3 regions of the Desulfovibrio sp. X2 genome follow, and region 1 is predicted to be linked to each of the others. Evidence: predicted binding sites of a transcription regulator. Region 1 holds the regulator's gene; each other region holds the start of a gene.
The links. The regulator sigma-54, encoded in region 1, starts transcription at its own class of promoters, with help from an activator protein. The targets are predictions, from matches to a motif close to CTGGCACGGNNNNTGCTT.
Positions count from the first base shown of each region.

Region 2: the regulator sigma-54 is predicted to act here: its motif matches at 3,089-3,106, upstream of nifJ (pyruvate:ferredoxin (flavodoxin) oxidoreductase).
Region 3: the regulator sigma-54 is predicted to act here: its motif matches at 1,427-1,444, upstream of DSX2_RS18695 (PEP-CTERM sorting domain-containing protein).

Region 1 is NZ_ATHV01000022.1:15,664-29,022, reverse strand. It holds gene DSX2_RS08605 (PTS sugar transporter subunit IIB) at 1-159, opposite strand, end outside; gene DSX2_RS08600 (PTS sugar transporter subunit IIA) at 162-596, opposite strand; gene rapZ (RNase adapter RapZ) at 618-1,502, opposite strand; gene DSX2_RS08590 (PTS sugar transporter subunit IIA) at 1,629-2,078, opposite strand; gene raiA (ribosome-associated translation inhibitor RaiA) at 2,096-2,641, opposite strand; gene rpoN (RNA polymerase factor sigma-54) at 2,666-4,108, opposite strand; gene lptB (LPS export ABC transporter ATP-binding protein) at 4,334-5,059, opposite strand; gene DSX2_RS08570 (LptA/OstA family protein) at 5,063-5,737, opposite strand; gene lptC (LPS export ABC transporter periplasmic protein LptC) at 5,734-6,327, opposite strand; gene DSX2_RS08560 (HAD family hydrolase) at 6,327-6,812, opposite strand; gene kdsA (3-deoxy-8-phosphooctulonate synthase) at 6,838-7,671, opposite strand; gene DSX2_RS08550 (CTP synthase) at 7,693-9,333, opposite strand; gene DSX2_RS08545 (phosphoribosylformylglycinamidine synthase subunit PurQ) at 9,552-10,361, shown strand; gene tadA (tRNA adenosine(34) deaminase TadA) at 10,428-10,862, shown strand; tRNA gene DSX2_RS08535 (tRNA-Ser) at 11,088-11,180, shown strand; gene DSX2_RS18280 (PIN-like domain-containing protein) at 11,351-12,817, shown strand; gene DSX2_RS08530 (bacteriohemerythrin) at 13,188-13,359, shown strand, end outside.
Region 2 is NZ_ATHV01000044.1:141,714-147,064, forward strand. It holds gene nifJ (pyruvate:ferredoxin (flavodoxin) oxidoreductase) at 1-2,972, opposite strand, end outside; gene DSX2_RS12900 (ATP-binding protein) at 3,523-5,351, shown strand, end outside.
Region 3 is NZ_ATHV01000023.1:11,141-16,491, forward strand. It holds gene DSX2_RS09495 (aldo/keto reductase) at 24-1,031, opposite strand; gene DSX2_RS18695 (PEP-CTERM sorting domain-containing protein) at 1,590-2,561, shown strand; gene DSX2_RS09505 (cation-transporting P-type ATPase) at 2,647-5,351, opposite strand, start outside.

The DNA.
Region 1 (13,359 bases):
GATGTCCTCGGGGATGGCCAAGGCCATGATCTCCTGGCGCAGGCCGTCCTCGGCGAGTTCATCGTTGGCCACGACCAGGGTCTCCGCTCCGGTGAAGGGGAGCCAGGCCTCGATGATCTGGCCATGCACGAGACGGTTATCGATACGCACCCAGAACATCTTCAGCTCGCGGCGATCTTTTTGCGCAGCACCTCGCCGGCCACGACGATGCCCTGCACGCCTGCGTTCTTGGCCAGCCCGGCCATCTCCTGCGGCGTCTGGCCGCGGTGCTGCAGGACCTTGATGAGCATGGGCAGGTTTACGCCGGTGATGACCTCCACCTTGCCGGCGGTGAGCAGGGACAGGGAGAGGTTGGTGGGGGTGCCGCCGAACATGTCGGTGAGGATGAGAACGCCGTTGCCGCCGTCCAGCTCCTTGATGCACTCCTTGATCGCGCCGACCGTGGCGCCCACGTCCGAACTGGCGTCCACGCCGATGCTCGCAAGGCGCGGCTGGTCTCCGACGATGAACTTGGCCGCATCGATGAGCGCCTTTCCGTAGTCGGCATGGGTCACCAGCAGTATGCCGGTGATCTTGTTCGTCGCGCTGTCCGCCATGTTGACCCGTTCCCGGGGCGCTCAGGCCCGATCGATGTGACGGTGCTCGAGGGTCACCGCGTAGTTCTTTGCCTTCAGTTCCTTGAACAACCGCTCCGCCACGGCCACCGAACGGTGATGCCCGCCCGTGCAGCCGATGGCGATGGTCAGCCTGAAACGTCCCTCGCGCGAATAGAGCGGCACCAGATAGTCCATGAAGCCGAGGAAACGCTGCAGGAACTCGCGCCCCGTGGGGTTGTCCAGGACGTAGGCGGCCACTTCGGGATCCTTGCCGGTGAGGGGCTTGAGTTCGGCGTCGAAATACGGATTCGGCAGGAAGCGGAGGTCGAACATCAGGTCCGCTTCCTTGGGCGCCGCGTACTTGAAGCCGAAGGAGATGATGTGGATGCGCAAGCCGCGCGGCCCCTCGTTCAGAAAGGCCCATTTCCCCTGGAGCGTCCGTCTCAGATCATGGATGGAATACTGGGTGGTGTCAATCACCAGGCCCGCGGAGGCGCGCAAAGGCTCGAGAAGTTTGCGTTCCTCCTCCAGGGCACGCTCGAGCCCCAGGTCCTCGGATTCCAGAGGATGGGGACGCCGCGTCTCGTGGTAGCGCCTGAGCAGCTCCTGCTGGTCGGCTTCCAGGAAGATCACCTGCACGCCGACGTTTTCCGCGGCGAGCTCGGCAAGCGCCTCTTCCCAGTCCTTCAGAAAGTCGTGCTGGCGTATGTCCAGCCCCAGGGCGAGGCCTTTGGTGCGGCGGTCGGCCTGCCCCTTGTAGAGGGAGGCCAGCTTGGGCAGCATCGCGGCAGGGAGGCCGTCCACGCAGAAGAAGCCCATGTCTTCGAAGACGCGCAACGCCGTGCTCTTCCCGGCCCCGGAAAGACCGGTCAGGACGACGATGGCGAAAGCCGGCTCCGCGTGCATCAGAAGCCTCCTGCGCTGCGCGCTGCACCATGGTCGGCGCGCGGTGCCATTCTTCCCTTGTTCGTATTCCCGGGCCGTATTCCCGGGCGGCTCGGCCCGAGGCCCGTCCGCACGACGAGATGCTCCCTAGACGCCCTGCAGCAGCGCAAGCAAGCTTTCCTTGTCCGAAGCGGACAGGAAGGCCTTCTTGAATTCAGAATCCTTGAGCAGGCGCGAGATGTGGGCAAGGACGCGCAGGTGCTGCCCGGCCGCCTCTTCCGGCGCAAGGACGAGAAAAAAGATCTGGCAGGGCCTGTGGTCGAGGGCATCGAAGTCGATGCCCTCGCAGCAGCGCGCCGCCACGAGGACGATGTCGGAGAGCCCTTCGATCTTGCCGTGGGGGATGGCGATGCCGTCCCCGATTCCCGTGGTCCCGAGCCGTTCGCGCTCCAGAAGGACGCTGACGGCGCGTTCCCGATCGATGTCCGGATGCGTGCGTGCCAGGGGCTCGACCATCTCGGCGAGGACAGCTTCCTTGCTCCTCGCCGAGAGGTCGGGCAGCACAAGCCCGGGGTTCAGATAATCACCGAGTTTCATGCCGTTCGCCGTGTCGCCTAGAGGCCGGGATCGATGATGCCGAAGTTGCCGTCCCTGCGCCGGTAGACAACGTTCACCCGCTCGGTCTCAGCGTTGCGGAAGACCAGGAACTCGTAGTCCAGGGTCTCGAGCTGCATGGCGGCCTCCTCGATGTCCATGGGCTTCGGGCTGAAGCTGTCGGTGGCCACGATGCTCTTGGATTTGTCCTCGCCCTCGCCCACGAAGCTGAAGACCTCGTGACGCACGGACTTGTCCGCGGTCTTGGCCGCACGCTTGCTCTTCTGCTTCTCGCGGATGCGCTTCATCTGGGCCACGATCTTGTCCACGACGAGATCGATGGCCGAGTACATGTCGTCCGCGGACTCGTTGGCCGAAAGGTGCAGGTTGTCGTCGGAGACGATGACTTCGACCATCTGGCGGATCTTCTCCACCGAGAGGTTCACCTGAACCTCGGCGGCATCGTGGTTGGCAAGATATTTCTCAAGCTTCTCGAAGCGCTTCTCCGCATAGTCCTTGAGGTGGTCGGAAGGATCGAAGTTCTTGAAGTTGAAGGCAATGTTCATATGCTCGCTCCTTGTTCGGGGGCTTTAGAAAATCTGCTTGCGCTTGCTCGACGAGGGAATGTTGAGCGCCGTGCGGTACTTGGCCACCGTGCGGCGCGCGATGTTGACCTGCAGCTTGTCCTTCAGGATGTCCACGATCCGTTCGTCGGACAGGGGCTGCTTCGCGTCTTCCTCGCCGATGAGCTGCTTGATGAGCGCCTTGACGCTCTCCGAGCCGACCTCGCTTCCGTCGTCCAGGCTCAGGGCGGAGTTGAAGAAGAACTTGAGCTCGAAGATGCCGTGCGGCGTGGCCACGTACTTGTTGGTCGTGATGCGGCTGACGGTGGATTCGTGCATCCCGATGTCGTCGGCCACGTCCTTGAGGATCAAGGGACGCAGGTGGGTCACGCCTTCTTCGAAGAAGTCCCGCTGAAAGCGGACGATGCTCTCGATGACCTTGTAGAGCGTGCGCTGGCGCTGATAGAGGCTCTTCATCAGCCACACGGCCGAGCGCACCTTCTCCTGGAAGTAGTCCTTGTCCTTGCCCTTCCCGCCCTGCAGGCTGTCCATGTACAGGGAGTTGAGCTGCAGCCTGGGCAGCCCGTCCTCGTTGAGCACGATGACGAAGTTGTCGTCGAACTTGTACACGTACGCGTCCGGAGAGACGTACATGGGCTCGCCCGAGCCGAAGCTCGAGCCGGGCATGGGATCGAGCGTCTGGATGATGTCCAGGTATTCCCGGAGTTCCTCCAGGGAGATCTTGAATTTGCGGGCAAGCGGCTTGTAGCGCTTCTTCTCCAGGTCCTCCAGATGGTCGGAAACCAGGGAGAGCAGGATCGGATCGTCGTAGCCGTAGACGTCGAGCTGGACCAGCAGGCATTCGCGCGGGTCCCTGGCGGCCACGCCCACCGGGTCGAAGCGCTGCACGCGCAGGAGCACCGACTCCACCGCCTCCGGAGTGCTCCCGGTGACGTGGGCGATCTCGTCGACCGTGGAGGAAAGATAGCCGGAGGAGTTGAGGTTGCCGATGATGTTCTCGGCGATCTCCTTCTCCTCTTCGGTGAAATTCGAGAGGCGGGTCTGCCAGGCCAGATGCCCATCGAGGGACGGCTTGGCCGTGAGGCGGGCTTCGAAGGAGAGCCCCTCGTCGAGGGCCTCGTGCTCGCGCATCTGGGACTGGCGGGAGGCGCTGGCGAAGTCGCCCAGGTAGTTGTCCCAGTCCGCTTCGCGCTGCAGACTCTTCTCGTCGGAGGGCATCTCGTGGACGACGCCCTCGGCCTCCGCAGGCTGGGCGTTCTCAGGGGACTCGCGCTCGCTCTCCGCTTCCTCGAAGCCTTCCTCGAGAAACGGATTTTCCAGCAACTCCTGCTGCACGGTCTCCATCAGCTCGAGCCGGGAGAGCTGCAAGAGCTTGATGGCCTGCTGCAGCTGGGGGGTCATCACCAGCTGTTGCGAAAGCTTGAGCTGCTGTCTGAGTTCGAGCGCCATGCGTCCTAGCTCGCGCGGAGCCCGAGGGCACTACCGCGCAGTGGCAAAAGTCCGGCCAGGGAATGACCCGTTTCCACCCCATGCGGAAACGCGCCAGAAATACCGCCCCAAACATTCATGGGGCCGATACATCCCGTGCTGGAAATATGCCACACTCGGCAAGGTGTTGCAACGGATCAAGTCTTGAACGGCGAGCTTTTCTGAGGCATTGGCACGAAAATTCCATCAGAGGCAGAATTCCTCACCGAGGTACACCTTCCGCGCTCGCGGGTTGGCCGCGATCTCTTGCGGAGTGCCGGTCAGGATGATCGTGCCCTCGAAGACGATGGAGGCGCGATCGCAGATGGACAGGGTCTCGCGCACGTTGTGGTCGGAGATGAGGATGCCGATGCCCTTGTCCTTGAGCCCCCGGATGATCTCCTTGATGTCGTCCACGGCCAGAGGGTCGATGCCCGCGAAGGGCTCGTCGAGGAGGATGAACTTGGGGCTCCTGATGAGCGCCCGCGCGATCTCGAGCCTGCGTCGCTCGCCGCCGGAGAGGTGCACGGCGCGGGAGTTCTCGAGCCTCGTGATGCCGAGTTCCTCGAGGAGCGCGTCGCAGCGCGCGCGCTGCTCCTTGCGCGAGAGTCCGGTGTGCTCGAGGATGATCTCCATGTTCTGGCGCACGGTGAGCTTCTTGAAGATGGAGCTCTCCTGCGGCAGGTAGGACAATCCGGCGCGGGCGCGCAGGTGCAGCGGCCAGTGCGTCAGCTCCGTGTCGTCCAGAAAGACCTTCCCCTCGGTCGGCTTGATGACCCCGAGCAGCATGTAGAAGGTCGTCGTCTTGCCTGCGCCGTTGGGCCCAAGAATGCCGAAGACCTCGTTCTGGTCCAGGCCGAGATCAACGCCCTTGACCACTTCCCGCTGGCCGTACTGCTTGCGCAATCCCCGCGCTTCGAGCCTGCTGACCATGGGCTACTGCTTCTCCGGCGCGGCGCCGTCGGCGGGCTTCGCGGCATCGGGCGCCTTGGAGTCTCCGGACGGCTTGGCGGTGGGACTCAGGGATTCCTGCTTGGTGAAGAAGGTGGCCTCCACCTGCTTCTTGCCGCCTAGGACCTCGCTGCGGTTGGTCTGCGTGTAGAATTTGATGACCTCGCCGGTGACCTTGTTGCGTCCGTCCAGGATCACGGGGTTGTCCTCCATGACCAGAAGCCCCTCCTCCACGTGGAAGGTGGCCTTGCCGCAGAAGCCTTGCCTGCCTTGCTGCTGCATGCGCACGTTGCCCACGGCGACCACGCTCTTGATCTTGGCGTCCTTTTTCCCGCCCAGGGGGGACTGCGGCGCGGCCGGGGGCTCGACCGCCTGCTTGCCCTTGGCGGGCTCGGGCTCGCTGGGCTCGAGGTAGGCCGTCAGGCGGTCGGACCAGAGCTGCATCTCGCCGCGGGTCACGTGCACGTGGCCCTCGAAGACCACGCTGTCCCGGTCCTGGCTGTAGGTCAGCCTGTCGGCCGTTATGTGCGTGGGGATGTCCTTGCCCTGCTCGCCCCGCAGGGACGAGGGGACGGCGTTGCCCTGCGCCGAGGCGAGGGGCGCAGGCACGGCGGCGACGAGAGCCGCCAGCATGAAGAGCACGAGGCGCATACGCGTCATTTCTTGGACTCCGGGGCCGGTTTGGCGGCCGGGGATTTGCGGGCGATCACGACCCGCACGCCCTCCGAGGCGATGATATCCCTGTTGGTGAGGTCGATCTCGAGCTTGGGCCCGGTCATGACCATGTCTTCCTTCTGCACCACGACGTCGCCGCTGATCAGGATGCGTCTGGTCTTGCCCTGATAGTCGAGACGGTCGCCGGTGACGACGACCTGCCCGTAAACGGCCTTGACCTTCGGCGTCAAGACCATGGTGTTGTTCGTCTGGTCCACCTCGCCTTGCGGGGCCTCGATGCGGACCGTGCCGCCGTCCGCGGCGTGGTAGGTGATCACCGGATTGGTCAGGACCACTGTCCCCTTGCCGCTCTTGTAGGCGGCGCTGTCCGCGGTGAGGTCCCACAGGAGCTCCCCGGCCTCGCCCTGGGAGAGGGTGACGCCCTTCGCGGAGACGTCGATGTTGACGTCCTTGGGGAGCTGGCGGGCGACCTCGCGGGCCATGTCGATCTCGGTGCGGAAGAAAGACCAGCCCCACAGACCGGCGCCCACCAGGACGGCCAGAGCGAGAAGCGCGATGGACAGCTTGCGTCCCATCACTCGCTCCAGGCCCGCCACATCTCCTCGTATTTGCCCTGGGCTCGGAGAATGAAGGAGATGGCCTCGCGCACGGCCCCTTGGCCGCCGGGCTTTTCGGAGATCCAGGCCGCGAGGGTCTTGATCTCGGGCTGGGCGTTGGCCACGGCCATGGGCATGCCGACGGCGCGAAGCGGCTTGGCGTCGATCCAGTCGTCGCCGAGATAGGCGACCTCATCGAAGGTCAGTCCCTTGCGCTCGACGAGCTCGGTGAGGAACGGCATCTTTTCCAGATGCCCTCCGGAATAGTCGGTGATGCCGAGCTCGCGCACCCTGGCCGCCACGGCCGGCTGGTCGAGCCCCGTGATCACGGCGAAGGTGAGCCCCTCGCGCTGGGCCAGCTTGATGCCCAGGCCGTCCTGGACGTTGAAGCGTTTCAGTATCCTGCCCTCAGCATCGTAGTAGATTCCGGCATCCGTGAGCACTCCGTCCACGTCCAGAACCATCAAGCGCACCTTGCGGGCGCGTTCCTCAGGAGATGGCACTCGGGAGCCTCCAGATGGCAAGAAGATCAGTAAGCAGGGGAAGGAGTTTGTCCAGGGGCCAGGAGTTGGGGCCGTCGCACAGGGCCTTGTCCGGGTTCGGATGAACCTCCAGGAAGACGCCGCCGGCCCCCGCGGCCACGGCAGCCCGGGCCAGCGTAGGCACGTGCTCGCGCTGGCCGCCGGAGCACTGCCCCTGCCCGCCCGGCAGCTGCACGGAGTGGGTGGCGTCGAAGACCACCGGGTGGCCGAAGGCCTTCATGATCGGGATGGAGCGGAAATCCACCACGAGGTTGTTGTACCCGAAGCTCGCGCCGCGCTCGGTGAGCCAGATGCGCTCGGTACCGGCCTCGCGCAGCTTGCCCACGGCGTTTCGCATGTCCCAGGGCGCCAGGAACTGGCCCTTCTTGACGTTGACCACCTTGCCGGTGGCCGCGGCGGCCACGAGCAGGTCGGTCTGACGGCAGAGGAAGGCCGGAATCTGGAGCACGTCCGCGACCTCGGCCACCGGCGCGGCCTGCTCGGGGAGGTGGATGTCCGTGATCACGGGAAGCCCCGAGGTCTCGCGCGCCTCGGCCAGCCACTCGAGGCCCTGCTTCATGCCGGGCCCGCGGTAGCTCTTCACCGAGGTGCGGTTGGCCTTGTCGAAGGAGCTCTTGAAGATCACGCGCAGCCCCAGGCGCGCGGCGGCCTCGGCCACGGCGGCCGAGGCCTCGAGCACCAGGGAGCGGCTCTCCAGGACACAGGGACCCGCGATGACGAAGGGCGCCTCGCGGCTCCCGGCGTAGAGCTCGTCCGGAGTGGGCAGCCTGGTCGTGGTCATGCGCAACGTCCCGTCTGCCGCCTACTTGCGGCCCTTCTTGCAGGTCTTGGCGGCCTTGATGAACTCCCGGAAGAGCGGATGGGGGCGCATGGGCCGGGACTTGAACTCGGGATGGAACTGGCAGCCCAGGAACCAGGGATGGTCCTTCAGCTCGACGATCTCGGCCAGCTCGCCGTTGGGCGACATGCCGGAGAAGACGTAGCCGTGCTTCTCCATGTCGGGCAGATACTTCTGGTTGAACTCGTAGCGGTGGCGATGGCGCTCGTGGATGGACTCCTCGGCGTAGGCCTCGAAGGCCTTGGTGCCCTTCACGACCACGCAGGGGTAGCTGCCCAGGCGCATGGTGCCGCCGAGGTCGGAGTTCTTGTCGCGCTTCTCCACGCACTGGCTGCGGAAGTCGAACCACTCGGTCATCAGGTAGATGATCGGCTCCTGGGTCAGGGGGTCGAACTCCTCGGAGTCGGCCTTCTCGACGCCGAGCACGTTGCGCCCCGCCTCGATGCAGGCGCACTGCATGCCCAGGCAGATGCCGAAGAAGGGAACCTTGTTCTCGCGGGCGTGGCGGATGGCCTCGATCTTGCCCGGGATGCCGCGGGAGCCGAAGCCGCCGGGCACGAGCACGCCGTCGCATCCGGCGAGCGCCTTCTTGACGTTGGCCGGGGTGACTTCCTCGGAGTTGACGTACTTCAGGTTGACCTTGACGTCGTTGGCCACGCCGCCGTGGATGAGGGCCTCGTGCAGGCTCTTGTAGGCCTCCTTCAGGTCCACGTACTTGCCCACGATGGCGATGGTGACCTCGCCGCGCGGGTTGTCGAGCTTGTGGGTCAGGGTCTCCCAGGCGGTCAGGTCGGCGTTCTTGGCGGGCAGCCGCAGCATGATGGCGATCTTCTGGTCAACGCCCTCGGTGTAGAACTTGAGCGGCACCTTGTAGATGTTGTCCACGTCCACGGCGGAGAACACGGCGTCGGAGTCCACGTTGCAGAAGAGCGCGATCTTGCGCTTGATGTCGGCGTCGAGCTCCATCTCGGAGCGGCAGAGGATGATGTCGGGCTGGATGCCGATGCTGCGCAGCTCCTTGACGCTGTGCTGGGTGGGCTTGGTCTTCAGCTCGCCCGCGGCGCGCATGTAGGGCACCAGCGTCAGGTGGATGTAGAGGCAGTTCTCCTTGCCCAGGTCCGTGCGCATCTGGCGGATGGCCTCGAGGAAGGGCTGGCCTTCGATGTCGCCCACGGTGCCGCCGATCTCGATCAGGGCCACGTCCTCGTCCGTGACCACGGAGAGGATGGCGCGCTTGATCTCGTCGGTGATGTGCGGGATGACCTGGACCGTGCCCCCAAGGTAGTCGCCGCGGCGCTCCTTCTGGATGACGCGGTGGTAGATGGAGCCGGAGGTGAAGTTGTTCTTCTGGGTCATGAAGACGTCGATGTAGCGCTCGTAGTGCCCCAGATCGAGGTCGGTCTCGGCTCCGTCCTCCGTGACGTAGACCTCGCCGTGCTGGAAGGGATTCATGGTCCCCGGGTCCACGTTGATGTAGGGGTCGAGCTTCTGAATGGTGCACTTCAGGCCACGGGCCTTCAGCAGGGCGGCGATGGACGCGCCGGCTAGGCCCTTGCCCAGGGACGACAGCACTCCGCCGGTAATGAAAATGAACTTGGTCTTCATGCGGCTCCTCATACCTTGAAATACGTGCGAAATTTCTCGCCCACACGGCGATCCGGCGGATTGTATTCGGCTGGACGCGGCTTGAAAAGGGCTTTTTCACGCAAAGAGCGCCACGCCCGGCAACTCACGGTTGACGCCGCCTGCGCCTCCCCTTATGGTGCGCCCGGGCATGCAATGCTAGAATGCGGAAAATGCCCTCCCCGACAGGAGAACCCCCTTTGAGCCAGGTCAATACACTCGTCATCACCGGCTACGGCACCAACTGCCACAAGGAATCCGCCCACGCGGCGAAACTGTGCGGCAGCGACAGCGCGGACGTGGTCTTCTTCTCGGATCTGCGCGCGGGCCGGGTGAAGCTTGCGAACTACAACTTCCTCATCTTCCCCGGCGGCTTCCTCGACGGCGACGACCTGGGTGCGGCCCAGGCCGCGGCGTTGCGCTGGCGCTACATGGCCTCGGGCGACGGTGCGCTGATCCTCGACCAGCTCAAGTCCTTCTTCGAGGACGGCGGCCTGATCCTCGGCATCTGCAACGGCTTCCAGCTCCTGGCCAAGCTCGGGCTCCTGCCCGCGCTCGGCGGCCGCTACTTCGAGCGCACCATCTCGCTGTCCAACAACGACTCCGCGCGCTTCGAGGACCGCTGGGTGTGGCTCAAGTCCAACCCCGAGAGCCCCTGCGTCTTCACCAAGGGCATAGACCGCCTCTACCTGCCCGTGCGCCACGGTGAGGGCAAGGTGGTCTTCGAGGACGATGCGGCCATGGCCGCGGTCACGGACGCGGGCCTCGTGGCGCTGCAGTACGTGCACCCGGAGACGGGCGACCCCACGCAGGAGTATCCCTACAATCCGAACGGCTCGCCGCTCGGCATCGCCGGGCTGACCGATCCTTCGGGCCGCATCCTGGGGCTCATGCCCCACCCCGAGGCCTTCAACCACCCGACCAACCATCCCAACTGGACGCGCGGCGCGAGCGATCCCCTGGGCATCAGCCTCATCGAGGCAGGCATCCGCCACCTCAAGGACTCCTGATTGGCCGACGAGCCCGCTGCGCCGCTCCCCTCCCTGCCTCCAGGCCGGTCCTCGTTCGAGGATCTCATGGACCTGGCGATCACGGAGGCGCGGCGCGGCGCGGGCCTGGGCGAGGTGCCTGTCGGCGCGGTCCTGGTCGGTCCTGACGGCGCGATCATGGCGAAGGCCTGCAACGCCCCCATTTCCGAAAACGACCCCACGGCCCACGCGGAAGTGCGCGCCCTGCGCGCCGCCGCGGCCGCGCTCGGCAACTACCGCCTGCCCGGCACCACCCTGGTGGTCACGCTTGAGCCCTGCGTCATGTGCCTGGGCGCGCTGGTCCACGCGCGCGTGGAGAGTGTGGTCTTCGGCGCGCCGGATCCCAAGACCGGCGCCTTCGGCTCGCAGCTCGACGGTCCGGCCCTGCCCTTCTTCAACCACCGTTTGAAAGTCCTCGGCGGCGTGCGGGCCGAAGCCTGCGGCGCGCTCCTGCGCGACTTCTTCCGCGCCCGGCGCGACTAGCCATCCCGCAGCGATGGTCCCCGGTCATGGGCTCACATGAGCACCGGGGCACTCAAACCGGCGCGCGCACCGCGCACCAGCGCGGCAGTGCGCGCCGACCATGCCCGGCTCCCATCTGCCGCGCCGCACTCCGAAAACAGGCACGACGCGCTTTTGCGCACCGGCAAAAACTCGTCTTGACGCCCGCCTCCCCTGCGGGTATCAAACTGCCCTTCCGTTTGGCGCGGAGAGGTACCGAAGTGGCCGTAACGGGCCCGACTCGAAATCGGGTTGTCGGTGTGAGCCGGCACGTGGGTTCGAATCCCACCCTCTCCGCCATTCTTATTCCATCTCTTTTCATCTCCTTTGCCCTTCAAAAAAACGACCTCTTGTTCTGTTGCAAGATGTCTCATTTGATGCCCATCGCGAAATTAGCCCTTGTGACAAAATAAATACTAGTACATAGTAATTTGACTATCATTTCATCTTGAAAAATAAGGTTGCCCCCGATGCGCACTCTTTTTCCTGGCTACTACCGCTACGATCAAGATGAATTCAAGCATCTCTGGCAGAAAGCACTGTTTATTTTTGACGCAAACGTCCTATTGAATTTTTATAGTTACCCGGAAGACCTCAGGGACATATTCTTTTCTGTATTAGAAAAGGTATCCGATAGAATTTGGATCCCATATCACGTAGCCCTTGAGTTTCATAGAAACAAGTTCAATAAGATTAGAGAGGCAAACTTAAAATTAGAAAATTTGCTTCAAACAATAGATAAAACCAGTGATGATTTAAGTAAAGAAATTAGATTGATTGAATTGGAGAAGCGACGGATTGGTGTAGACAACATCCAAGACCGCATTTCAGCTGTACATGAAGCACATAAAAATCTTTCTGAAGCTGCTGCAAAAGCATGTGAGCGATTGCCAGAAATATGTTTAAACGATGAGATCGGGAATCACATTTGTGAACTTTTTCATGGCAGGGTTGGGTCACCACCAAGTGATCAGAATGAAATTGAAAGAATTAATATTGAAGGTCAAAAGCGATACGACAATAGAATACCGCCAGGGCATGAAGACCAAAAGAAAAAAGGCGATGGCCAATTTCATGACAGAGGCATCGTCTATTATAGAAAATATGGAGATTTTATCATATGGAAGCAATTGTTAGGGCATACAGCAACTAACGACATTAAGGATGTAATATTTGTCACAGGAGATAGAAAGGAAGACTGGTGGTGGATTGAGGAAGGGAAAATAATTGGCCCCCAACCTGCACTAGTTCAGGAGATCATGCGGGATGGGAAAGTATCAAACTTTTGGATGTATACAGCAGATCAATTCCTAAAAAGATCCGAAGAATTACTGCAAATAGAAGGGATTACAGATGAAACGATCGCTCAAGTTAAAGATTTTACAGAATCAGAGAAGAGCTTGCCAAAACTTGATAATGAGTCGCGTGTCGCCATTAATGCTATCACATCTTCATTTTTTGATGCTGCCCTAAACGATTTATCGTTTTTAAATAACCAAAGTGGTATTTATCACATAAAAAATAATATTCTAAACACTTGGAAGAATGAATATCAAGATGAAGATGCCGTTTATGCATGGCTACAAGAAACACATGAGAATGTATTTCGAAACAGAACTTTTCCAGATTTCATAGCGCACAGAAATACTAGGACTATTGGGTATGAAGTAAAATATTTGAGAAATTTTGAAAAATTCATCTTTCCCCCTTCAATCATAAATTCCCTCCTTCGTGGATATATGGAAGTTCACGAAGGAAGACTTAGTGAATTTCATGTAATTGCTATTATTAGCGCTGATGATGCCCTTGCTATAATTTCTAATGAAATGATACCAGAACTGCGCAGAAGAGTTTCAAATCTCTTAACAAAATACCCAGCTGACTCTATTATTGTTGGCTGGATTAACGGAGAAGAATTTATCCCTCTTCTTTTTTAGGAGCTGTAGATTCAACGCTGACAACTATCCTCTCTTCATTCTGATCAAACGAAAATCTCTGGATTCAAAGTTTTCTATTTTCTACCTAGCCGCATCTTTACGATTCCTGCCCCCTCGTAGTATGAAAACACCGTTCATGCTGTCGAAACCCTGCACAGAAAAGGTGTTCCGATAGTGCCTCACAGCCTGTCCGACAGGCCTTTCCCCTGTTAGGGGAATGATTCGGCCACCGTCCAGGCTGGCTTCGCATATCCGTCGAAAACAGAGGATTCAGACTCTTCCCAATCAGTTTTTCGACCCTACCTTTAAACAGCATTCAGGACTCGAACGTCCTGCAGCGACTTGTGTCTGGACACGAGGGGGAACAATCATGTCCGTTCGTCACGTCGTGCTGAGCGCCGCAGGCGCCGCGGCACTGGCAAGTATCGTCATTCTCGTCTGCCTCATTGCGGAGACGCCCGTCCCGCTCTGGCTCGCGGCCGTGGCCGCGCTTCTGGCCGTGGGCACGCTCGTCGCGGCGGTCGCGCTCGTGAGCGCGCCGC
Region 2 (5,351 bases), on a different contig from region 1:
GTGTCCATGACGAGGATGTTCACGTCCTCGCCCGAGGCGAGGACGTGGTCCACGCCGCCGTAGCCGATGTCGTAGGCCCAGCCGTCACCGCCGAAGATCCACACGGACTTCTTGGTGAGGAGGTCGGCCTGGGCGGCGATCTCCTTGCAGATCGGGGAGGTCTCGGCGGGCAGCAGGGCCTTCAGCTTGTCTCCGGCGGCCTTGGAGGCGTCGGCGTAGTCCTTGCCGTTGATCCAGGCCAGCATGGCCTCCTTGAGCTCGTCGGAGACGCCCGCGGCGATGGCCTCCTGCATGCGCAGGGCCAGCTTCTCGCGGCGCTGGCGGGTGCCCATGGCCATGCCGAAGCCGAACTCGGCCGCGTCCTCGAAGAGCGAGTTGCCCCAGGCCGGGCCGTGGCCGTCCTTGTTCACGGTGTAGGGGATGGCCGGAGCCGAGGCGCCCCAGATGGAGGAGCAGCCCGTGGCGTTGGCGACCATCATGCGCTCGCCGAAGAGCTGGGTCAGGACGCGCACGTACGGCGTCTCGCCGCAGCCCGCGCAGGCGCCGGAGAACTCCATGAGCGGCTTCTGGAACTGGCTGCCCTTGACCGTGGAGCGGGAGAGCAGGGAGTCCTTCAGGGGCACGGAGACGGCGAAGTCGTAGTTGGGCACCTGGGCGTCGGTCTGGCTGGCCAGGGGCTTCATGACCAGGGCCTTGTCCTTGGCCGGGCAGATGTCGGCGCAGTTGCCGCAGCCCATGCAGTCGAGGGTGTCGACCTGCATGCGGTACTTCATGCCCTTCAGCTCCTTGCCCTTGGCCTCGACGGTCTCGAAGGCCGCCGGGGCGCCCTTGAGCTCGGCGTCAGTGCCGAGGACCGCCAGGAGCGCGGAGTGCGGGCAGACGAAGGCGCACTGGTTGCACTGGATGCAGTTTTCCTTGATCCACTCGGGGACCTTGATGGCCACGCCGCGCTTCTCGTACTGCGTGGTGCCCGAGGGCATGGTGCCGTCCACGGAGAAGGCCGAGACGGGCAGCTTGTCGCCCTGCTGGGCCAGCATGGGACGCATGACCTTGGAGACGAACTCCGGCTCGTTGCGCACGGGCGCGGCCGTGTCGGCGGCGGTGGCCCAGGACTCGGGGTAGGCCACGGGCTCGAGGGCCTCGATGGCCTTGTCCACGGCGGCCACGTTCATGGAGACGATCTTCTCGCCCTTCTTGCCGTAGGCCTTCTTGATGGAGTCCTTGAGCATGGCCACGGCCTGCTCGAAGGGAATGACGCCCGCCTGCTTGAAGAAGGCGGTCTGCATGATCATGTTGATGCGGCCGCCGAGGCCCACTTCCTGGGCGATCTTGACCGCGTCGATGGTGTAGAACTTGAGCTTCTTGGCGGCGATCTGGCGCTTCATGGCGCCGGGCAGGTGCTCTTCCATCTCGGCCAGGGACCAGGGGGAGTTGAGCACGAAGGTGCCGCCGTCCTTGATGCCCTCGAGCAGGTCGTAGGCGGTCACGTAGGCCGGGTTGTGGCAGGCCACGTAGTCGGCGCTGGTCACCAGGTAGGTGGACTGGATCGGGGCCTTGCCGAAGCGCAGGTGGGAGATGGTGATGCCGCCGGACTTCTTGGAGTCGTAGGCGAAGTACGCCTGCACGTAGAGGTCGGTGGCCTCGCCGATGATCTTGATGGCCTGCTTGTTCGCGCCCACGGTGCCGTCGGCGCCCAGGCCCCAGAACATGCACTGGATGGTGCCGGCCGGGGTGGTGTCCGGGAAGGAGGCGTCCACGGGCAGGGAGGTGCCGGTGACGTCGTCCTCGATGCCCACGGTGAAGTGGTTCTTGGGAGCGGCCGCGGACATGTTGTCGTACACGGCCTTGACCATGGCCGGGGTGAACTCCTTGGAGCCCAGGCCGTAGCGGCCGGCCAGGAACTTCACGCCGGAGAGGCCGCGCTCGACGGCCGCGGCGCAGACGTCGAGGTAGAGCGGATCGCCGAGCGAGCCCGGCTCCTTGGTGCGGTCGAGCACGGTGACGGTCTTGGCCGTGGCCGGCAGGACCGAGAACAGGGCCTCGGCGCTGAAGGGACGGTAGAGGTGGACCTTGATCAGGCCGATCTTCTCGCCCTTGGCCTGGAGGTGGTTCACGACCTCCTCGATGGCCTCGCAGCCGCTGCCCATGCAGATGATCACGCGGTCCGCCTCGGCGTGGCCCACGTAGTCGAAGAGCTTGTAGTGGCGGCCGGTCAGGGCGGCGACCTTCTCCATGTAGGAGGAGACCACGGCCGGGACATTCAGGTAGTACGGGTTGGAGGCCTCACGGCCCTGGAAGTAGACGTCGGGGTTCTGCGCGGTGCCGCGGATGTTCGGATGCTCGGGGTTCATGGCGCGGGCGCGGTAGCGGGCCAGGGCCTCCTGGTTCACCAGGCCGAGCATGTCCTCGTAGGGCAGGACCTCGATCTTCTGGATCTCGTGCGAGGTCCGGAAGCCGTCGAAGAAGTGCAGGAAGGGCACGCTGGTCTCGATGGCCGCGAGGTGGGCGACCAGGGCCATGTCGTGGGCTTCCTGGACGGAGTTGGAGGCCAGCATGGCGAAGCCGGTCTGGCGCGTCGCGTAGATGTCCTGGTGATCACCGAAGATCGACAGGGCGTGCGCGGCGATGGCGCGGGCCGAGACGTGGAACACGCCGGGCAGCAGCTCGCCGGAAATCTTGTACATGTTGGGAATCATCAGCAGCAGGCCCTGCGACGCGGTGAACGTCGAGGTCAGGGCGCCGGCGGCGAGGGAGCCGTGCACGGCGCCGGCGGCGCCGGCCTCGGACTGCATCTCGCGCACGGCCAGGACTTCGCCCCAGGCGTTCTTGCGCTTCTGGGCTGCCCAGTCGTCGCACACCTCGCCCATCGTCGAGGACGGGGTGATGGGGTAGATGGCCGTGGTCTCGCTCAGGGCGTAGGCCACGTAGGCGGTCGCGGTGTTTCCGTCGACTGTCATCTTCTTCTTAGACATCAGTGTTCTCCTTCCGAGTCGGCCGGGGGGATCCCCGGCCAGGATTGGTTCGAACTTCGGCCGGCTCGCGTCCGGCACGCGCCCGCCACGCGCGCGAAGTGATCCGGTCAAAGCTTAAACAAGAAACATGCCATGGCACTGGTCCGCTAGGTTACAGAATTATCACGGGCTTTCAACAGGAGAGTGGGCCGCAGGAGGAGGGGCCGCAGGGTGTCCGATTCCGGAATAGCGGAGAAAAAATGGAGAAGCGGGCTTACCTTAGTTTAAACCGGACTTATCGCTGTATTGTCAAGAAAATACGGCGCTCTCGTGTTGATCGGTCGAGAGGGGCCAGGAACGCGGAGTCGGCATATCTTGCCAAAATAAAAAGCATTCTTAAATTCCGTAAAACAGGACCGCTTTTCCGGAATGCCGGAAAGCGGACCGGAAGACGGCCCCCCCGCGCCGGACCGGGGATGCAGACGGGGGGCCGCTTGCATTTTTCCCCGCGTCCGGTATCCAGGCCCTGATCGGTCGGAAAAACCTGGGAAAAGTGGTATACGCCAAGACGATGAAACTGTTTTCGCGCGCTCTCTGTCTCCTGGTCGTCTGTCTGGCGGCCCTGGCCGCATCCCGGCCGCTGCACCCCGTCCACGCCGCCGAGCACGCCATCGCGCAGCGGCCCGGGCAGGCAGGGTTCAGCGATGCGGACGAGGAGCGCTACCTGTCCACGCCCAAGCGCCAGGTCCTCTACCTGAACAGCTACCAGAACGGCTATTCCTGGTCGGATCACATCCTCGAGGGCGTGCGCCTGGGGCTCGACAAGGCGCCCTACGACATCGACCTGCAGGTCGAGTACCTGGACGCCAAGAAGCACCCCGGCCCGGACAAGGCCATGCTCCTGGCCAAGCTCCTGGCCGCCAAGTTCGCCAAGACCCACCTCGACGCCATCATCGTCTCGGACAACGACGCCTACGACTTCATGATCGAGCAGCAGCCCAAGCTCTTCCCGGGCGTGCCCGTGGTCTTCTGCGGCGTGAACGACTTCAAGCCCGATCGCATCAAGGGGCTGCCCTTCACCGGACTAGTGGAGAACCCGGACATCGCCGCCAACCTCGCCCTGGCCGCGCGGCTGCACCCCACGCGCAGGCGCTGCGTGGTCATCTCGGACGAGGCCGTGACCTCCAAGGCCATCATGGCCCAGTTCCGCCAGGCCATGCCCGCCTTCGAGAAGCGCTTCGACTTCGACTTCGAGATCGTGCACAGCATGGCCGAGATAGGCAGGAAGGCCGCCGCCGTGGGCGACGACGCCATCATCTTCCTCGTGCCCTTCTACATGGACGAGCAGGGCTACTCCTACTCCACCGAGGAGATCACCGCCTTCGTCTCCCGCCGCTTCAAGGGACCCGTGTACAGCGCCTGGATGTTCATGCTCGGCCACGGCATCGTGGGCGGCAAGCTGCTCTCCGGCGTGCGCCACGGCGAGGCCGCCGCGCGCACGGTCATCGACATCCTGAACGGCGCGAACCCCAGGAACATCCCCATCAACACCGAGCCGCAGGACGAGTACATCTTCGACTGGCTGGTGCTCAAGCGCCTGGGCATCCCCACGCGCCTGCTGCCCGCGGGCAGCGTCTTCATCAACGAGCCCGCGCCCTTCTACGAGCTGCAGAAGCCCGTCTTCTGGACCATCATCGCCTCGCTCATGATCATGAGCGCCATCCTCGTGCAGCTCATCCTGATCAACGCCAAGCGCCGCCGCGCCGAGACCCAGGTCAAGGAGCAGCTGACCTTCATGCAGCTCCTCCTCGACACCATACCCCAGCTCGTCTACTGGAAGGACACCAAGGGCCGCTACATGGGGGCCAACAAGTCCTTCGTCGACTTCTTCGGCCTGGGCGACGTGACCCAGGTCATCGGCCTCACCAACCGCGACCTCATCGACCTCGACGAGCACGCCCAGCGCGGCGACGACGCGGACCAGGGAGTGCTCGTCTCGGGCCAGGGCCCGGCGCGCATGACCTGGGAGCTCGAGCGCGCCGACGGCTCCGTGGCCGTGCTCAAGGTCTCCAAGGTCCCCCTGAGCGACCACAAGGGCCAGGTCGTGGGCGTGCTCTCCACGGCCGAGGACATCTCCGGCCGCCTGAGCCTCGAGCGCCAGCTCATCCAGTCGCAGAAGATGGAGGCGCTCGGCACCTTCGTCTCGGGCATCGCCCACGACTTCAACAACATCCTGACCACCATCATCAACTCCGCGGAGCTCGCCCTCCTCGACCTGCCCAAGGACACCGAAGCCACCCGCGACATCGCCCGCTCGCTCCGCGCCGCGCAGCGCGGCTCGCGCCTCGTCTCGCAGATGCACACCTACTCGCGCCCCTCGCGCGAGGGCTTCCGCCCCGT
Region 3 (5,351 bases), on a different contig from region 1:
CTTTCGGCCCTTTGCCCGCGCCCCTACCCCACGCCCGAGGGCGGGGCCATGAAGGCGGGGGAGACGGGGTCTTTCACGTGTTCGGCGAGGATGTCGTCCACCAGGGCCATGGTGGCGAGGTCCAGGGACCAGCCGAAGATCTCGTCCAGGGGCTCCATCTGCTCCGGCTTTCTGCCGCCCCAGATGGCGACGGGCACGCCGCGCTCGAGCACCCAGCGCACCGCGAAGGCCAGCAGGCTCTTGCGGTAGCGGTCCTTGGCCAGGGCGGCGAGCCCGTCCACCGCCGCCAGGTACTGCGGCAGGCGCCGGGCCTGGAACTTCGGGTCCCACTGGCGCAGGTCGTCGCCCGTGAATTTCGCGTCCGGCCGCATCTTGCCCGAGAGCAGCCCGCGGCAGAGCACGCCGTAGGTCATGAGGCTCACGTCGTTCCGCTCGCACCAGGCCTTGAAGTCGCCGTCGACGGCGCGCTCGAAGATGTTGTAGGGCGGCTGGCAGAGGTGCAGGGGGCATTCGCCCTTGAAGCGCCGCATCTGATCGATGGTGAAGTTGCTCACGCCCACGGCCTTGACCGTGCCCTGCTCGTAGACCTCGCGCACCGCGGCCGCGGTCTCCTCGATGGGACGCGCGCTGTCCGGCCAGTGCACGTAGAGGATCTCCAGCCGGTCCGTGCGCAGCCTTTTCAGCGAGTCCTCCACCTCGAGCAGCACCCGGTCGCGCGAGCCGTTGCGGAAGACCTTGCCGTCCTTCCACTCCAGGCAGCACTTGGTGGAGATGCTCACCTCGTCGCGCCGCCCGCTCTCGGCCAGGGCCTTGCCCACCACCCGCTCCGAGGTGCCGAAGCCGTAGACCGGCGCGGTGTCCACCAGGGTCACGCCCTTGTCCAGGGCGGCCAGGATGGTGGCGATGGACTGCTCCTCGTCCGCGCCGCCCCACATCCAGCCGCCGATGGCCCACGTGCCGAGCGCGATGCGCGAGACCCGAAGCCCGGTGTCCGCGATGCCGATGTATTCCATGCGTTTCGTATCTTCCATGACCGATCCTCCCGTGAGATTTCGCTGCACCCTCCCACCTACCACCCCGGCGCGCCCCGTTCAAGGCGATGCTGGGAAAAAGGGGAATCGGACAGCCACCGGGAGGGACAGGACGGGATGCGCGAACGCGGGAGCCGGAGTGCGGCCCCCGGCGGACAGCGCCTGCCCGTCCGCCCCCGGATCCTCACCCGGTGAACCTTCCAGGCCATCCCTCCGCCTTTCCCGGACAGGCTGGAAACGTCCGCGCGACTTCATCACAGGCTGCTCGACCGCTCCAGAAAAATGAACACCGATCAGCACATCCGCCGTTTACGTTTCTTTACATTCTGTCGGTCGATCTTACAGAAAAGAAGGCCTTTACCCGGCAAAAAATCAGTCATCACGGCAGGGTACCGTTGGCACCTGTCTTGCTCCGATGCTCGTGTGCATGCGGGTCGCACGTTCACGACCTCCCCTCTCCCTCTCTGCCGCTCCGCCGCCCCCACGATCTCCGACGACCGCCGCGCAGTTCCCGCGCGCCGCATGGACGCCATCCACAAACTTTTCGAGGAGGTAGCCATGACACGCAAAATGATCGCCCTGGCGGCCGCCGCCCTGGCGGCCCTGCTCATGCAGGCCGCTCCTGCGCAGGCAAACGACATCACCTATTACACGACCATCTACGACACCGACTTCGTGACCGCCGGAACCGGCGGCATGCGCAACAGCGGGACCGGGACCATCACCGTGAGCGGCGTCTCCGGCACCTTCGACCAGTCCTACCTGTGGTGGCACGGGCCCACCAACTCCACCGACCCGAACGCCAACGCCGATGTCACCGTGAACGGCTCTGCCGTGACCGGCACGAACATCGGCTTCTCCCAGGACAACTTCTGGGGCTTCGACAACAGCCAGGCATACCGCGCCAACACCTCCTCGATCATCAACGGCAACGGCGCCTACGACCTGACGAACTTCACCAAGGGCCCCGACATCCAGGTCAACGGCGCCGCCACCGCGGTGTTCTTCAACGACGGCGTCTCGGCCAACAACCGCGACATCGTCATCTTCAACGGGAACGACTCGAACTTCGCCTCGAGCTACGATCCCGCGGGCTGGGACCTGACCCTGAACGGCATCGACTATTCGGGCGGCACCGCCCTGCTCACCCTCTTCGTCTCCGACGGCCAGAACTTCGGCACCGACGACGACGGCACGCTGCGCATCAACGGCACGTTCCTCGCCACGGGCGGCCTGTTCCAGGGCGACTCGCTGCCCGGCGGCACCGGCCCCACGGGCAACGGCAACCTCTTCGACATCAAGACCTACGACATCACGAGCTATCTGAGCATGGGCCTCAACAACCTCAACCTGACCCTGGACGCGGGCTTCAACGACGCCCTGAGTTCCGTGGTCGCCTTCATCAACCTGCCCGCCGGCGCCGCGCCCCCGCCGCCGACCGCCACCCCGGAACCCGCCAGCCTGCTGCTCATCGGCTCCGGCCTGGCCGGGCTGGTCGCGGCCAGGAGACGCAGGTCCGCCCGCTCCTGATCCGCAACGAAAACGCCATGAGACCGAAGAGGCCGGGCCCTGTGAAGGGCCCGGCCTCTCGCGTCCAGGCGCGCTTCCCGCCCGCTCAGGCGCGCCGAAGCCGCTTCTCGAACTCGACCACGAGGAAGGAGAGCGCGCCCACGGCCGCGGCCTTGGCCCAGCTCAGGAGGTCCACCGGGGCCGAGCCGAACATCACGTTCATGAACGGGGCGTAGGTGAACAGGAGCTGCAGCGCCATCATCAGCGCGAAGCCGCCGAGCAGCCATACGTTGCCCCCGAACCCCAGGGCGAAGGGGGAGAGGGTGAAGGAGCGGCTGTTGAAGAGGTAGAAGGCCTCCACCATGACGAAGACGTTGACGGCCACGGTCCTGGCCTGCGCCTCGCTGTGCGAGGCGGCCAGCTCCCAGCGGTACAGCCCGAAGGCGGCGAGCAGCAGGATGCCGCCCACCAGGACGATGCGGATGACGAGCTCCCTGTCGAGGATGGGATGGTCCGCCTCGCGCGGCCGCCGCTCCATGATGCCCGGCTCCTTGGGCTCGAAGGCCAGGGTCAGCCCCAGGGCCCCGGCGGTGGTCATGTTGATCCACAAAATCTGCACGGGCAGGATGGGCAGCGCCCCGCCCAGGATGACCGAGACCAGGATGACCAGCCCCTCGCCCAGGTTGGTGGGCAGGGTCCAGACGATGAACTTCAGGAGGTTGTCGTACACCCCACGGCCCTCCTCCACCGCGGCCTCGATGGTGGCGAAGTTGTCGTCGGTGAGGATCATGTCCGCGGCCTCCTTGGCGGCCTCGGTGCCGCCCCGGCCCATGGCCACGCCGATGTCGGCCTGCTTCAGGGCCGGGGCGTCGTTGACGCCGTCGCCGGTCATGGCGGCTATCTCCCCCTGGTTCTGCAGGGCCATGACCAGCCGGAGCTTCTGCTCCGGCGCCACCCGGGCGAAGACGTCCACGTCCCTGACCGCCTCGACCAGCTCGGCGTCGCCCATGGCCGCGACCTCTGCCCCGGTGAGCGTCCGGCAGCGCGGCGGGCAGCCGTCCTCCGAGCCGCCCATGCCCAGCATCCTGCCGATGGCCGCCGCGGTCAGGGCGTGGTCGCCGGTGATCATCTTGACCCGGACACCGGCCCTGTGCAGCGTCTTCACCGCGTCCACGGCCTCTGGCCGGGGCGGGTCGATCATCCCCTGAAGCCCGAGGAAGGTCATGCCCGAGGCCACGTCCGCGTGGTCCAGGGTCCGCGTCCCCTGGGGCAGCTCCTTTTCGGCCATGGCCAGCACGCGAAGCCCCCGCGACGCCATGTCCTCCGCCTCGGCCTGGATCCGGGCCGCGTCCGCGGGCAGGCGGCCGCCGTCCCCGGCCATGGAGTCGGAAACCCTTTGCAGCAGCGCCTCCACGGACCCCTTGAAGTAGACCACGGGCGGCGCGCCGTCTCCCCGGCCGTGCAGCGTGGCCATGTACTGGTGCTGCGACTCGAAGGGCAGGGTGTCCAGCCGCGGCAGGCGGGCGGACTGCGCGGCCCGGTCCAGCCCGGCCTTGCTTGCCGCCACCAGCAGGGCGGCCTCCGTGGGGTCGCCCGAAACCGTGACGCCGAGCTCCCCCGCCTCGATGATCGTCTCGTTGCACAGGATTCCCGCCAGCAGCGTCTCGCGCAGCGCCTCGTCGCGGCCGTCGACCCCGTTCCCGGCCCCATCCGCAAAGCCTTGCGCCACGCCTTCCACGGCGCCCCCGGCCTCGTAGCCGGACCCGCTCACGGCCCGGACGCGGCCGCCGGAGCGGATCTCCACCACGGTCATCTGGTTCTGGGTCAGGGTGCCCGTCTTGTCGGAGCAGACCACGGTGGTCGCGCCCAGCGTCTCCACCGCGGGCAGCTTGCGGATGATCGCGCCGCGGGCGGCCATGCGCGACACGCCCATGGCCAGGATGACGGTCACGGCCGCGGGCAGCCCCTCGGGTATGGCGCCCACCGTGAGCGCGACCGCGGCCATGAACATGTCGGGCACGGATTCGCCCTTCATGATCCCGGCGAAGAAGGTCACGGCCGCCAGGGCCAGGATGCCCCACAGCAGGATGCGGCTGAAGGCCTCGATCTTGCGCGTGAGGGGGGTGTCCAGGCTCTCCGCCCCGGCCACCAGGCCGGATATGCGGCCGATCTCCGTGCGGTCTCCGGTGGAGACCACGATGCCCGCGGCCTGTCCGTAGGTGACGACCGTGGAGGCGTAGGCCATGTTGCCGCGGTCGGCCAGGAGCGTGTCCAGGGGCAGGGCCCTCTCGCCCTTCTCCACGGGAAGCGATTCCCCGGTCAGCGCGGATTCGTCGACCTGCAGGTTCTTCACCGAGACCAGGCGCATGTCCGCCGGGGCCTTGTCGCCCGAGCGGAGCACGACGAGGTCGCCGGGCACGAGCGCCTTGGCGTCCACGCGGCGGCTCTGGCCCGCGCGCACGACCGTGGCCTCGGTGACCATGGACCGCGCCAGCGCCTCCAGCGCCCCCACGGCCTTGGCCTCCTGGAGGTAGCCGACCACGGCGTTGACCAGGACCACGCCGAGGATCACCAGGGAATCCACGTGCTCGCCCAGGGCGGTCGCGATGAGCCCCGAGACCAGCAGGATGTAGATGAGCGGCTGGTGGAACTGCAGGAGGAAGCGCCTGAGCGGCCCCGCGCCCTTGACCCGGCTGATGGCGTTGGGCCCGAACTCCTCCTGGCGCCTTTGGACCTCGAAGAGGTCCAGGCCGCGCTCCCGATCGGTGCCCAGGGCCCGCACCGCATCGGCGGCCTCGAGATGGTGCCACT